2 regions of the Pseudalkalibacillus sp. A8 genome follow, and region 1 is predicted to be linked to the other one. Evidence: predicted binding sites of a transcription regulator. Region 1 holds the regulator's gene; the other holds the start of a gene.

What was found. The regulator Rex, encoded in region 1, represses fermentation and respiration genes when NADH is low (regulators of the CRP and FNR family bind a similar motif). The targets are predictions, from matches to a motif close to TTGTGAAATATTTCACAA.
Region 2: a site for Rex is predicted at 5,193-5,210, ahead of ACJROX_RS08575 (polyhydroxyalkanoic acid synthase subunit PhaR). Genes of this name have one in related genera too.

What each region holds. Positions count from the first base shown of each region.
Region 1 is NZ_CP174509.1:320,201-328,113, reverse strand. It holds gene groL (chaperonin GroEL) at 1-1,068, opposite strand, end outside; gene groES (co-chaperone GroES) at 1,133-1,417, opposite strand; gene ACJROX_RS01830 (lysostaphin resistance A-like protein) at 1,646-2,359, shown strand; gene ACJROX_RS01825 (DUF4305 domain-containing protein) at 2,356-2,559, shown strand; gene ACJROX_RS01820 (hypothetical protein) at 2,588-2,752, opposite strand; gene tatC (twin-arginine translocase subunit TatC) at 2,953-3,705, opposite strand; gene ACJROX_RS01810 (twin-arginine translocase TatA/TatE family subunit) at 3,724-3,915, opposite strand; gene ACJROX_RS01805 (redox-sensing transcriptional repressor Rex) at 3,951-4,589, opposite strand; gene moaC (cyclic pyranopterin monophosphate synthase MoaC) at 4,944-5,423, opposite strand; gene ACJROX_RS01795 (ABC-F family ATP-binding cassette domain-containing protein) at 5,826-7,757, shown strand.
Region 2 is NZ_CP174509.1:1,648,506-1,656,418, forward strand. It holds gene coaW (type II pantothenate kinase) at 1-638, shown strand, start outside; gene ACJROX_RS08545 (SgcJ/EcaC family oxidoreductase) at 666-1,112, shown strand; gene ACJROX_RS08550 (hypothetical protein) at 1,302-1,472, shown strand; gene ACJROX_RS08555 (class I SAM-dependent methyltransferase) at 1,517-2,101, shown strand; gene ACJROX_RS08560 (alpha/beta hydrolase family esterase) at 2,976-3,962, shown strand; gene phaP (polyhydroxyalkanoic acid inclusion protein PhaP) at 4,087-4,638, opposite strand; gene phaQ (poly-beta-hydroxybutyrate-responsive repressor) at 4,724-5,143, opposite strand; gene ACJROX_RS08575 (polyhydroxyalkanoic acid synthase subunit PhaR) at 5,438-5,893, shown strand; gene fabG (3-oxoacyl-[acyl-carrier-protein] reductase) at 5,958-6,701, shown strand; gene phaC (class III poly(R)-hydroxyalkanoic acid synthase subunit PhaC) at 6,778-7,830, shown strand; gene ACJROX_RS08590 (hypothetical protein) at 7,889-7,913, shown strand, end outside.

The DNA.
Region 1 (7,913 bases):
AGAAGTTGTTTCTTCCATTTGAGAACGGATCGTGTTCACGCGGCTGGCGATTTTTTCACTCTCTCCAGCACCTTCGACGATTGTTGTGTTTTCTTTAGTGACAACAACCTTGGAAGCTGTACCAAGTTGATCGATATTCGCAGATTTGAGGTCTAGTCCAAGATCCTCAGTAATCACTTCTGCCCCAGTCAAGATCGCGATGTCTTCAAGCATTGCTTTACGACGATCACCGAATCCAGGAGCTTTGACAGCTACCGCGTTGAATGTACCGCGAAGTTTGTTCACAACTAGAGTTGCAAGAGCTTCACCTTCTACATCTTCAGCGATGATCAAGATCGGCTTACCTTGTTGTACAACTTGCTCTAGTACAGGAAGAACTTCTTGGATATTAGAGATCTTCTTGTCTGTTACAAGGATATAAGGGTTTTCAAGGACTGCTTCCATCTTGTCAGAGTCAGAAACCATGTATGGAGAAGCATATCCACGGTCGAATTGCATACCTTCAACCACTTCAAGTTCAGTTGCGAAACCTTTTGATTCTTCGATTGTGATGACGCCGTCGTTTCCGACACGCTCCATCGCTTCAGCAATCAATTGGCCGACTTCATTGTCACCAGATGAAATTGCTGCTACTTGAGCGATTGAGTCCCGGCCTTCAATCGGCTTAGAGATCTTCTTAAGCTCTTCAACTGCAGCTGAAGTCGCCTTTTCGATTCCTTTACGGATGCCCATCGGGTTCGCACCAGATGTTACGTTCTTCAATCCTTCAAGGATCATTGCTTGTGCAAGGACTGTCGCTGTAGTCGTACCGTCACCAGCTACGTCGTTTGTCTTGCTCGCAACTTCAGAAACTAATTTTGCACCCATGTTTTCGAATGCATCTTCAAGTTCGATTTCTTTTGCGATCGTAACTCCGTCATTTGTGATGAGTGGAGAACCGAATTTCTTCTCAAGAACCACGTTACGTCCTTTTGGTCCAAGAGTCACTTTAACTGCATCTGCTAGTGCATCTACACCACGAAGCATGGAGCGACGTGCGTTTTCACTAAATTTAATATCTTTAGCCATTTAAAAAGAACCTCCTTGATTTGTTGTATGTAGGGAATTCTCCCTATCAGATTACTGTTACCGCTTATCCAACAATAGCCAATACGTCAGATTCACGTAAGATTAAGTATTCTTTACCTTGATATTTCACTTCAGTACCAGCGTATTTGGAGTAGATAACAGAGTCTCCTTCAGTGACTTCAAGAGCAACCTTCTCTCCATTATCTGTTACTCGGCCTGTACCTACTGCAACGATTTTACCTTCTTGCGGCTTTTCCTTTGCTGAGTCTGGAAGTACGATTCCGCTCGCAGTTGTTTCTTCGCCTTCTACAAGCTCAACGATAATACGATCACCTAACGGCTTTAACAAGTGAAACACCCTCCTCAAGGATATTAGTTTTTAATTATTAGCACTCTTCATAAGTGAGTGCTAATTCCATTTTTAATATTAATCAATCTTCATTTTTTTTGCAAGTAGGAAGATGAAATTTTCTAAAATTCATTTTTCAGGAATTCATTAGAAAGGAATTTCGCAGGATTGTATGTTAAAATGGGGCATTGAATTAACGAGAAATCTCGAATGAAAGAGGAGAAAAGTTTGAATAAGCGATACGCGTGGATTCTAATCATTTATATATTAATGTTGCTCTCTGGAATCGTTGGAGGTCCGATTTTACTTTCATTAGATGTTCCGAGAGATCAAATACCAGGGCTATGGAATGTGATCAGTTTTACGATCGGCCTTATCATCATTTTCATCCTATTGATTCCTGAGCTTAAAAATCCGTTATACCGGGATGAAAGAGCGAATATTCCACAGACGATCGGCTGGGCAATCCTGGGGATCCCGATGGTATTCATTGCTCAGATCATTGCTGCTTCAATCGAAATGCAGGTTTTCGGAGTGGAACCGGGCTCAAAAAATACCGATATGATCGTCGATTTGACATTATCAGTTCCTTTATTGATTCTCGTCGTATCTGTCATCGGACCGATCCTTGAAGAAATCGTGTTTCGTAAAGTCATTTTTGGCACAATCTATAAACGTACTAATTTCTTCATAGCTGCTTCGATCAGCTCACTTATATTTGCTGTCGTCCATAGAGACTTCAGTCATCTACTCGTCTATGCAGCACTCGGGTTCACCTTCAGCTTTTTATATGTGAAAACGAAACGCTTGATCGTTCCGATCGTAGCCCATGTGGCCGTCAATACATCGGTAATGCTTATACAAGTGGTCTTCCGGGATGAAATACAAGAGCTGGAAAAACAACTACAGAGCACTCAACTTATCATTGGAGGCTTACTATGAGATTTTCACCAACCTTTTGGATCTTCGCCTATTTCATATTAGGTGTAATCTTTACGTATTTAGCGATTTTCTACGCCAGGGAATACGGCGTGTGGTCCTTTTGGCCGCTTATCAATATGGCCCTCGCAGCATATGATTTCCTTAATGCCTACCGCATGATCGAATTAAGGAAAAAATTGAAGAACATGAAGAAAAAATAAGGATTGACCGCTTTTGGTCAATCCTTTTTCAATATCTAGTTTCGTACTTTTCTTCTTCAAACCCTGTTGATGCATTGATGAACCTTCTTTCTGGACTCTTTCCTGAAGAGCCGGAAACCACAATGTCACTTTCATTTTCCAAATCATACGCATGAACAAGCTCATAATCACCTGTCATCTGACTTGGAATCACAAACGTACCTGCAAATTCATATCGTCGCTTTACACTATATATTGGGCATCTTCCAAATCGGTCACCACGGACACCCTTTGCCTTTGGCTAACGGCTACAACAACCTTCACCTTTCGGGACTTGAACCCTAGAGTGTGTGTACATACCGGACACACTAAAAAAAGAGTGCCGAAAAAATATTCGGCCACTCTTCATGTTTGTCATGCACTGTCTTCCTTTTCTGCTTTCGCTGCTGTCCTCATCGCTTTTCGATAGGCGAATCCGGAGATCACAATGCTGATTTCATATAACACAATCAACGGCACTGTCACCATCAGATGCGAAATGAGCTCTGGAGGTGTGATCAGCCCGGCTATGACCAGCAAGACGAAATAGGCGTATTTCCTGATTTTGCGAAGTACCGCTGGTGTCACCAATCCTAATCGTGTCAAGAACATGATCACAACAGGGAATTGGAAGAGGATCCCGAACGGAAGCGTAAGCCGGAATAAGAAATGGAAGTACTCATTGATCCCGTACACTTCATTTACTCCTAATAAATTCGAAAGACCGTTCATGAAATCGATTACGAACGGAAACAGAATGAAGTAGGAGAAGGATAATCCTGCTATAAACAAAATGAATGTAAGCGGGATGTACATCAACGTCGTCTGCCGCTCTCTCTCATACAAACCAGGACTGATGAATGCCCATAACTGATAAAGCGCGATTGGAGAAGTGATCAATAACGCGATCAGAAAGGCGAAATCCAAGAAAACCCTCAGAGGGTCAGTCAGATTGAACACATTCAGTTCTAATCCAGCAGCTTCAGGGGTTTTTTGCAAGTATTGTATGAGCGGCATCGCAAGAAAAAACCCTGCGATGAATGCTGCTATGAAAACGAGTATGACGATAAAAACCCTTTTGCGCAATTCTTCAATATGATTCTGAAGTGTCATTTGTTTTTCCGTCATACAAAACTACCTTCCTATCTATTGCTCGTCTGTTTTAGTCTGATTGTTCTTTTTCTTTTTATCATCGTCATCGTCTACAAGACCGCTCGTTGCGTTCTTGAATTCTTTTAACGTTTTTCCTGCCGCTCTTCCAAGCTCAGGCAATTTTTTAGGGCCGAAAATCAATAATGCTACAACTCCGATTATTATCCAACTTCCTGGACCAAGCATACTGGTCACCTCCTCTAAATCTTTGGATGTTCAAATTAATCCAAGGGGTAATGCTTCAAGAAATAAATCAACGATTGCAGTTCGACTGCAAGATCTATATGATGTATGCGTACATGTTCTGGTACAGTCAATCGCGCGGGTGTGAAGTTCAAGATCCCTTTGACGCCGCTATCGACTAATTGGTCTGCTACTGTCTGTGCGTTATTGGCCGGTACAGTCAAAATCGCAACGGATACATCCTCATCAGCGAAATTTTTCAGATCATTCAAATGATGGATCGGAACGCCGCTGATATCTGTCCCTACTTTTTTCTCATCAACATCAAAAGCCAGCTCTATACGCGTGTTGTCATTTTTCAAGAAGTTATAATGTAATAGGGCTGTCCCTAAATTTCCCACTCCGATCAACATGACCTTCGTCACTTCATCTTGATCGAGCGTTTTCCTGAAGAATGTCAGCAGGTAATTAACATTGTAGCCATAACCCTTCTTACCTAGTGCTCCAAAATAAGAAAAATCCCTTCTTATTGTCGCAGAATCGACTTTTACAGCTTCACTAAGCTCAGAAGAGGAGACACGAAGCTTTCCTGATGAAGAAAGATTTTTCAAAAACCGATAGTACAATGGTAAACGTTTTGCTGTAGCTTGCGGAATTTTTTGATCTTCAACGCTCATCGGACCCCTCCATTCGTTATGAGAACACCAACTGAATCTATTGTTTGATCTATGTTTTATCTATTAGGCTCTGTTATTCTTTATTGTTGATTCTTTCGTGAAATTCACTCCCTTTCCGCGGGCGAAAGAAAAGCGGAAGCGACCCGTTTAGTCACGCAGGTCTCTGGAAGACTGACGAGGAGGCTGTCACCACCACAGGACGTCTGAAGTGATCCAAGTGATTGGTCGCTAAGCTGGACATCACTTCTCTGCGTTTCTCGCTGCGGAGTCTTGCCTGGCTTGCTTTTCCCGCAGGAGTGGCGAATTTCGCTGCAAAAATTTCTATAAAAACTCAACAATATTATTTAACAAAGCTTATCTTCTACGATAATCGCCGCTTTTACCACCTGTCTTTTCAAGCAGGAAGGTCGGGCCGATCACCATACCTTTATCGATCGCTTTACACATATCGTACACTGTGAGGGCAACGGCGGATGCGGCTGTCAACGCCTCCATCTCAACACCAGTATTCCCTTTCGTTTTCACCATCACCTCGATGAGCAATTCATAGGTTTCACCGGTTCTCCAGTCGAACGATATATCTACAGCTTTCAAGGGCAATGGATGACACATCGGAACGATATCAGGCGTCTTTTTGGCAGCCATGATGCCTGCAACCTGGGCAACAGACAGTACATCGCCTTTTTTGACGTTACCGTCCTGGATGGCATTGTAGATTTCTTCAGTCACTTGGACGCTGCTTCGTACTCTTGCTGTCCGTACAGTCGCCTCTTTGTCGGAAATATCCACCATCTTTGCGCGGCCTTGTTCATTGAAATGCGTAAAATCACCCACAGAATCACCATCCTAACAGAGACTATACACCCTTTTTGATAAAAAAGTAAGGGATCAAATAAGGGAATTTATCACAAAACCTTGAATATTGTTTGGTTGCCTGAACTTTCCTTGATAAGCTACACTATTAATATAAGTTCAAAGGTACAATTATACAATCAACGAATTAGAAACAACACCGGCAGAAAACGTCACGTCCTGCGCCTGCGGTAACTCGGCGCAAAACTACATTGATGCTTTCAAATCTGTAGTCTTGTGACAACGCCGGCCCTATCAACGAGCGGTACGTGAACAATTACTTCAGGTGTAACGGTGAATCTTTCTCCAAATATACAAAATCGTAGATGCAGGTACATGAGCTCTCGTTGACCCTTTGAGCTTCCTTAATTGAGGTGAAACAACATGATCGTCATGCAAGTCCAAAACATAACTAAATATTTTGGTGCTGACCTTATTTTATCGAATATTAAACTTGAAGTACAATCCCGGGACAGAATCGCCCTTGTCGGCAGGAACGGTGCTGGTAAATCTACATTGTTGAAAATCATCAGCGGACAGCTGTCACATGATTCCGGTTCGATTATGAAGCCGAAAGAAATTGAAATCGGTTATCTTGCTCAAGATGCTGGATTGGAATCGGACCACTCCATTTGGGAAGAGATGATGGGGGTTTTCGATCATCTGCAAACCATGGAGGCCCAAATCCGTGCACTCGAGGAAAAAATGGGTAAAGAGCATGTTCTGGGTGATGAAGGATTATATGCGAAAATATTGGCGGAGTACGACGCCCTTCAACAAGAATTCCAGCTGAAAGGTGGATACCAATACGAGAACGATATCCGTTCTATTTTACATGGGTTCCGTTTCTTTGAAGAAGATTATGATAAACCGATCTCTTCTTTAAGCGGCGGGCAAAAAACAAGACTCGCTCTCGTCAAGCTGCTTCTTACCCGTCCTGACCTCTTGATTTTGGACGAACCTACCAACCATCTCGATATCGAAACGTTGAATTGGCTAGAGGGATACCTGCAGTCCTATCCTGGCGCGCTGCTGATCGTTTCCCATGACCGCTACTTCTTGGACAAAGTGGTTACACAGGTTTATGAGATCTCCCGCCAAAAAAGCAAGAAGTATCTTGGCAACTACAGCAAGTATGTTGAACTGAAAGCGGAGCAATATGAACAGGAAATGAAAGAGTACGAAAAACAGCAGTCCGAAATCGCGAAACTCCAAGACTTTGTCCAGCGGAACATTGCTCGTGCTTCCACAACCAAACGTGCACAAAGCAAACGGAAGCAGCTCAGCAAAATGGACAAGTTGGACAGGCCGGAAGGCGGAGAGAAATCAGCCCAATTCGGATTTACGATTGAACGCCCTACTGGGAATGACGTTTTAAAGCTCAATGATGTTGCGATTGGCTACGATCGAGAAATTATCGCCAGAAATATCAAACTACAAATTCAAAAAGAAGAAAGCATCGCGCTCGTTGGTCCGAACGGAATTGGAAAATCGACGCTGATCAAAACGATCATGAGACCTGAACGTAAGCTGGATGGCACAATCCAATTCGGCTCAAATGTGCAAATCGGATATTATGATCAAGAACAAGCAAACATCAACAGTAATAAAACGGTTCTGAATGAACTATGGGATGAGTACCCTACCCATATAGAAAAGGATATCCGTACTGTTCTTGGAAACTTCCTTTTCAGTGGTGATGATGTTTTGAAAGGTGTCAATGAATTGAGCGGGGGCCAGAAAGCGAGGCTCGCGCTTGCAAAGTTGATGCTTCAGAAAGCGAATGTCCTCATACTTGATGAGCCTACGAACCATTTGGACCTTGATAGTAAAGAAGTGTTGGAGAATGCTTTGATCGAATACCCAGGCACGATTCTTTTCATTTCACACGACCGCTATTTCATCAATCGTATTGCCACGAGAGTCATAGAGTTATCCCGGGATGGTCTAGAAAACTATCTTGGAGATTATGATTACTATACAGAGAAAAAAGCGGAACAGGCCGAGTTTGAACGTATCGAGGCAGAAGAACAGAATCGAGCTCAGCAACACACTCCGGTCACGGAACAAAAGGAAAAGTTCCAAATCGATAAACAGGCGAAAAAAGAAGAGCGGAAACGTCTTCGTAGAGTTGAAGAAATCGAATTGAAAATTGAAGAGTTAGAGAAAGCGATCGAAGACTATGAAACTGAGCTGAGCAAACCTGAGGTTTTTCAAGATTATGAAAAATCCCAGGAATACAACCAGAAACTCGAAGCCTCTAATAAAGAGTTGGAACACCTTATGGAAGAATGGGAAAGTTTACAACTGAATTAATACGGGTATGAAAGGATGAATGACTCCTATGGGTCACTCATTCTTTTTTTTCAAAAGATAAGAAAGCATAAAAACCAGCGATGAAGCAATGTCTGGCTCAAACGCCCAACCCACTTGGATCACTTCAATCCTCCTCGTTGGACTTTTAGTGACCTT
Region 2 (7,913 bases), 1.3 Mb from region 1:
TTGCTAACGACTTGGACTCGCATGTGAAATCCATCGTTGAATTTGATGCGACTTGCCGTGGCGTAGAATTTCTCGCAAAACATCATAACCTTTCATTAGGGAGCGATTTTATACTCGCGAACATCGGAACCGGAACATCCATTCATTATATAAAGGATGGAGAACAACAGCGAATCGGGGGAACTGGAGTTGGTGGAGGGACCTTATTGGGCCTTTCATATCTATTGACAAAGAAAAGAAGCTTTAATGAAATTGTTCAAGATATGATGGAGGGCAATAGAGAATCAGTTGATTTGAAAGTGAAGGATATTTTTGAAGGTACAGTACCTCCGATATCCGGGGATTTAACAGCAAGTAATTTCGGGAAAATGAATGGCTACATTCAAGAAGAACCTTCTATACCTGATATACTCGCTTCTATCAATGGTCTTATCGGTGAAACTGTTGTCACGATCTGCTGTCAGGCTGCACATCGGTTCAATACACAATCTGTCGTTTACATAGGTTCAACTTTCCGTTCCAATCCCCTTTTAAAACGTATTATTGAAGATTATACACAATTACGAGAAAGGAAGCCGTTCTTTTTAGAGGATGGTGAATTCAGTGGAGCTGTTGGGGCTTTATTGAGCCTTGATTAGTCAATCATATGAACTAGGAGGGATTCGATGAGTGAAAATAAAAAAGTACATATTAAAAAAGTTTATGAACAACTTATTGAAGCTTGGAACAACCGTGATGCAGATGGTATGGCGAGTTTGTTTGCTAAACATGGTGAGAGTATTGGATTTGATGGAAGTCAGTCAATCGGCCCTAAGGAAATTTATTCTCATTTAAGCCCTATTTTCAGAGACCATCCAACTGCTCAATTTGTCAGTAAAATAAAAGACATACGCTTCCTCGGTGACAATGCTGCAATCTTAAGAGCCATCGCAGGTATGATCCCTCTGGGTGGATCGGACATCAAGCCGGAGGTCAACACCCACCACACGCTTGTTGTCATCAATAACGATAATAATTGGTATATTGAGCTGTTTCAAAATACACCAGCACAATTTCATGGAAGACCCGAATTAGTAGAACAAATGACAGATGAACTGAGAGAACAGCTTTAGAATAAGTCTATATTTGAATCCTTCAAATATAAAGTCGGACACTTTTCTTTTAAGGAAAGTGCCTTTTTAGCGTTATATAGATGGAAATTTATAACTTTATGGTAATATGAACAGGTAGTTGAGTATAAAATTTGATGGAAATCAGGGAGGAATGTAACCAGGCGTTATCAACAAATTAGCAAAGTTTAAATGGAGATGGTAATCATTGAACCCTTATATGATGAAATCGGAAAAAGCTATGATACTACTCGTAAAGCTGACCCGGAAATAACTCGACGTTTGAGAAACCATTTGCAAGCATCTGATAGAACGAAAATACTGGATGTTGCCTGCGGTACTGGAAACTATACTTTGCTTTAGAACAATCAGGTTTAGATGTTACCGGGTGTGACGTTTCCACTGAAATGATAGAAAAGGCAAAACAAAAGTCAAATAGAATGAAATGGGATTTGGCGGATATCAATCGCCTTCCTTATGAAAACAACACATTTAATGGGGTAACTTGTATTCTTTCCATCCACCATTTTGGTGACCTTTTTGTCCCGTTCCAAGAAGTTTTTCGGGTCATTGATGAAGGAAGGTTTGTCATTTTCACCTCCTCTCCTGAACAAATGAATACATACTGGCTTAAAGAATATTTTCCACAAGCTATTGAAGTTTCCGCTAAGCAAATGCCGGATATAACAACTGTCAGCAATACCTTACAAGCAGTCGGGTTTGACATTATCGGCCACGAAACCATTTTGATCCAACCTGACCTCCAGGACTTTTTCCTATATAGCGGGAAGTATGAACCGCGCATTTATTTGGATGAAACTGTTCGTGCAGGGATTTCGACTTTTACAAACTTGGCTACAAAAGAAGAAATAGAGCATGGTTGTACAAAATTAAAAAGGGACATTGAAACAAAGAAAATAAATGAGGTAGTAACAAAATATAGTAGTGTTCAAGGGGATTATTTATTTCTGATAGTTAAAAAGAAAAAATAGCAGAAAAAAACTGCTATTTTTTGAGGGAATGAATGGCTAGTACGAAAGTGTGAAAGACCTGCTAACCTTAGGGTCCTGCCGTCTAGGATCTTACTAAATACTAGTGAGCCGCTAACAAACCAGTACTTCCTTATAAAACATTTAAGGAAAAGTTTGCCGTACTTATACTTATGGAAGAACCAGATATAATGCTTAGACTAATTTGTTGGTAAATAAAGGAAAATGAAATTGATCGTTATTCGTCGGAGGTATGATTATGGATCCATCTAATAAGTCCATTTGCAACACTATAAGCCAGAGCATCTAAGGTTTTTAAAAGCCTTTTCCTTACCAAAAGAACAGGAACAATTTACAGCTTTGCCATCGGCTCCTTTCCTGCTTACCCCTGTGCGGGATGCGTCAGTTTATATTTCCTCCTATTCCACTTTCTTTAAAATTGATCATTTTTACCTAAAGCACAAAACCAAGATACAAATCCAAAACAGTGAGAATCGTTGTTTCTGACCATCGGTATTTTAAGCCAAAATGATAATGTATTGGGGTCATTCTGAAAATTCTTTTATGGGTAAGCCTTGTAAAATTTTCCTTTCGTAATTAATGCCGTATTCTAATATGGTCCCCAATTAATAAGCATACCGACGGCTAGTGCAATAATGCCAATGGCAATCACCAAAATAAAGGCCGTGATTTGATTAATCGACCAGCCAAACTGTACCGTAGCATAAACCATAAACATAAAAGCTATACGATGATACAAGCGAAAATTTATAATAATACGATTTTTTGTGAAATTTAAAGGATACATTAATAAAGTCAATCAAAATGACGTGTGCAAATGTGAAAAATAAAGTACGTAAGGTTTCGAGATACAGATATGTATTTTGTTGCCTATGTTCAAAACATTTCTGGACTTAATGGGGGATGTGATGTTATGAGTAGCTTCTCGGAATGTACATATAAAGGCTACAAGTATAAACTTTATGTACCGAGCCGGTACAAAGTGGGAAACGATGTACCTTTAATGGTGATGCTTCATGGTTGTAAACAAGATCCGAATGACTTTGCTGCAGAAACAAAAATGAATGACCTGGCTGAACAAGAAAACTTTATTGTACTTTACCCTAAGATGAATCGCTCATTTAACCCTTTTAACCCAGCCCAATTTAATCTTGACGGATGCTGGAACTGGTTTTTAGATTATAATCAGCATCGTCAAGGAGGTCAGCCTCAGATCATTAAAGGAATAATCGATGACGTCAAAAAAAATTATAGTATTGAGACAAATAAGGTATATGCAGCTGGTTTATCTGCAGGTGCAGCCATGGTCTCCATTCTGGGAGCAACCTATCCAGATGTTTTTAGTGGTATTGGAATATGTTCCGGATTACCGTATGATGCTATAGATGTATTTATTCCAACTGATCCAACGGCACAAAAGGCTAAAGATGTCATGATTAAAGGTACATCCGATCCGTATGAGTGCGGGAAAATGGCCTATGAGGAAATGGGGAATTTTAAGAGGAAAATGCCTGTCATTGTTTTTCACGGTATTTGTGATACCACTGTGCACCCGATTAATGGCCAGCAGGTTATTATACAATGGGCTCAAACTAATTTTCTTGTAGAAGGTGGTAAAGGCAAAGCCGATGTTACACCTGCTTTTCTAAAAGCGGGTATTGTAAATGGAAAAAGCTATACACAACATGTTTACAATGATAAGGATGGATTTTCTTTAATCGAACTTTGGATGATCGACAGAATGGGACATACATGGTCTGGTGGAAGCCCAGATGGTTCTTATTCGGATCCGTTAGGTCCGGATGCTTCATCCATAATATGGGATTTTTTGACGCGTCATTAGGATACAATCCTCACCTGAAACCACGTTAAGATTTTCTGTGCACCCGTTTTATCCCGCCATTTACTATTTAATATTTATTTTTCTATATTTCATTTCAAAAAAAGAACAGCGAATGCTCGCTGTTCTAGTTAAACCTACTTAATGTCGTTTTTGTGTTGTTTTCAAATACATTGTAAAACCCTTTTTGTGTTGTTTTTACTTGGTTTAAAAAATCTTCAAACAATGGTTTTAGTTCTTCACGATTTTTTTGTTGCTGACCAATAACCGATTTAATAGATTCTTGGAAGTGCTGTTGTGACTGACTAAGTACATTTAAACTCGCTTTATAAGGTGTTACGGTTAGTTGTTGAACCCGGCTGATTACTTCATCAAGACGCTCATTGGACTGTTCTAAAGATTTGGTTAACTCTTCACCGCTAACATTTTCAATGTTCTGCGTAACGGTTTGACGTAGTTCTTTCATTAATTTTTTTTGCTCGTCTTCGATTCTGCTCATATTGTCAGTTACTTTTTCCCATGCTTCTCTTTGGTGTTCAAATGCTTGCAGCGTAAGATTTTCCACTTCCTTTTGGGAATCGTATACGAAGTTCAATCCGTTTTTCCAACTGTCCCAAAAAGAGTCAACAAAATGAAAAGCATTTTGATCATTGCTTTGGCTTTTTTTGTTTGCAGCCATTTTAAAAACCTCCTTTAAAAAATTAAGTATTTATGTGGTTGCAGTAATACTGCAGTGTCACTTTTCATAGAGACAACAAAAGCAATTACTCTTCGTCTTTTTTGTCACGATCTGTTAAAGATGAAGGCATGAACATATCCGTATACATTAAAAAGAAACGGTTAAGAATCGATTGGTATTGCTCAAGCGAGCCCGCCCACACTTTTAGATAAGCCTCGCCAGCATCGGTTAAAGAGTAGATTCGCCTTGCTGGTCCTTCTGTTGACGTATCCCATTCAGACTTTACCATTTTCTCTTTTTCTAATTGTCTAAGTGTTCGATAAACATTTCCCTGGTCAATAGACGGGAAACCAAATTGGGTCAACTGTTGAATCAATTTATAACCATGCAAATTCCAACCGCGCAGACTTAACAAGAGTACAGGTATCAATAAGTTTTTCGGAACGCTGGCCAATACTTTCTCATCTTTTGATGTTGAGTTATTCGCACCCTTTTTCATTGACATATGTACCACCCACAATTTTGTTAAATATCTATAAGTGTAATTTACACCTATGTGATTCATTTGTCAAATCAACATATAACACATCCATCAAAGATCGCGAGAACTTGTATGCTTTATAAATTTTTTATCATAGCCACTATTGTATAGAGGATAGCCTCAACGTGTTTGTCTTCTGGAAAATAAACCTTAACAATAAATTTAGAATTTACAGAAAGATTACAAAAAATCTCTTGTAACCCAGCAACTTTATCAACTAAGATGATTCATGTAATTCAAATTGGAAGGAGAGAACAAATGACTCAACAGAAAAACTTGAATCCATTGGAACTGTGGAAAGACTTTTATAACCAGTCCGAATCGTATTGGAGTAACGTGTTGGATGAAAAAATCAAGGAAGAATTTTTCTCGGAGTGGATGGGGAAAGTCTTGGAAACGAATCTCCTATTTAAGAAAATGTTGGATGAAACGACAGAAAGTTATTTAACTCAAGTGAATATTCCTACTCGAAATGACCTTTCAAACATCGCATCTCTCATCATCAATGCTGACTCAAAACTTGATAATTTAGAAGAATTGATTGAAGAAACCACCACAAATCAAGTAAACCAAGTGGAAATGAAACGTGAAATGACACGTGTGAAAAATGATATAAAAAATCTGGACAGTAAACTTAATGAAATCGTTACCTTATTGAATGAAAAAAGCAACACAGGAAACGCCAAAAAAACGGCTGAGAAACAAAATAAATAGCCGATAAAAAGCTTTTTCAAAATGTCTTTTAACAATAAAAAAACATATAAAGGAGCACATCTAGATGGCAGATTTAAACAACAGAGTAGCAATTGTAACAGGCGGCGCAAAAGGAATCGGAAAAGCAATTTCAAAGGAATTAGCTAAGAACGGTGTAAAAGTCGTAATCAACTATAACAGCAGCAAGGGGCCGGCAGAAAAGCTTATCGCAGAACTTAAGGAAATCGGCGGAGAAGCATACGCGGTGCAGGCAGATGTTTCGAATTTGGACGAATCTAAAAAACTGGTAGAAGAAGCGATTAATCATTTCGGCACATTAGATATCGTTGTCAATAATGCAGGAATTACACGGGACTCTACTTTCAAAAAACTCAGTGAAGAAGACTGGAGATCCGTAATTAACGTGAATTTGAACAGTATTTACAATACAATCTCAGCTGCCTTACCACACCTTTTTAAATCCGATGCAGGACGCATTATTAATATTTCCTCTATTATCGGGCAGGCAGGGGGCTTCGGACAAACAAATTATGCTGCGGCAAAATCAGGAATGATTGGCTACACAAAATCTCTTGCGCTTGAGCTTGCCAAAAGCGGCATTACGGTTAATGCCATTTGTCCAGGATTTATCGATACAGATATGGTTAGAGAAATTCCGGAAAATGTCCGTGAACAAATTGTCGCTAAAATTCCGACACGCCGTTTTGGCCAACCGGAAGAAATTGCGCGCGGAGTCATTTTCCTATGCAAAGATAGCGAATATATCACAGGTCAGCAGTTAAATATTAACGGCGGACTATACATGTAGTGCACTCATTTTCAAACGAACAGGAAAGGCGTGAGACGTCATGAGCATTACAGATTCAAAAGAGTGGAAACAGCTTATGGAAACAATGCCTGATGAGTTCCAAGATTCGTATTCCCGTTTAGCAAGGGCAACGGAAGTGTTAACAACCGAACCTGGTCCGGAAGTTGGTCTAACACCGAAAGAAGTTATTTGGACAAAAAATAAAACGAAGTTATACCGGTATACATCCGATCAGTCAACAAAGTTGAAAGTACCTCTCTTATTAGTTTATGCACTTATTAATAAACCATATATCTTAGATTTAACAAAAGGAAACAGTTTAGTAGAATATTTGGTAAACCGTGGCTTTGACGTGTATCTCCTTGATTGGGGTACACCAGGTTATGAAGACAAAACAATGAAACTAGATGACTACATTTTGGACTACATTCCACGTGCCGTTCGTAAAGTACTTCAGACATCGAAGACAGACGAAGTTTCTGTCCTTGGCTATTGTATGGGCGGTACAATGACATCTATTTTCGCCGCTTTGCATCCTGAATTGCCGGTTCGCAACTTAGTATTTATGACAAGTCCATTTGATTTTGAGGAAACAGGCTTATATGGCTCTTTCCTTGATGAGCGATACTTTGACATTGATAATGTCGTTGATACACTGGGTCTTATCCCACCCGAAATGATTGATTTCGGAAATAAGATGTTAAAACCGACCACAAACTTTTTTGGACCTTACGTTAGTCTTGTCGATCGAGCAAACAACGAACAGTTCATAAGAAACTGGAAATTGTTACAAAAGTGGGTATCCGATGGAGTTCCATTCCCAGGTGAAGCGTATCGTCAGTGGATCAGGGATTTCTACCAACAAAATAAGCTGATTAAAGGAGAACTTGTTATTCGCGGTCGTAAGGTTAACTTAAAAAACATTACGGCAAATGTACTCAACTTGTCAGCTGATAGAGACCATATTGCCCAGCCGCATCAAGTAAAAGCGTTAATGGACGTCATATCCAGTAAAGATAAAGAGTACGTTACATTGCCAACCGGTCATGTGTCTGTAACATTTGGGCCTAAAGCTGTAAAAATAACCTATCCAACTGTCGGTGACTGGTTGGAAAAACGATCAAATTAGTAGAATTGAGAAAATAAATAGCTGATTTACATTCTTAGAATTTTTCCAGGAGGGTAAAATGCAAGCATTGATACAGCCAATTT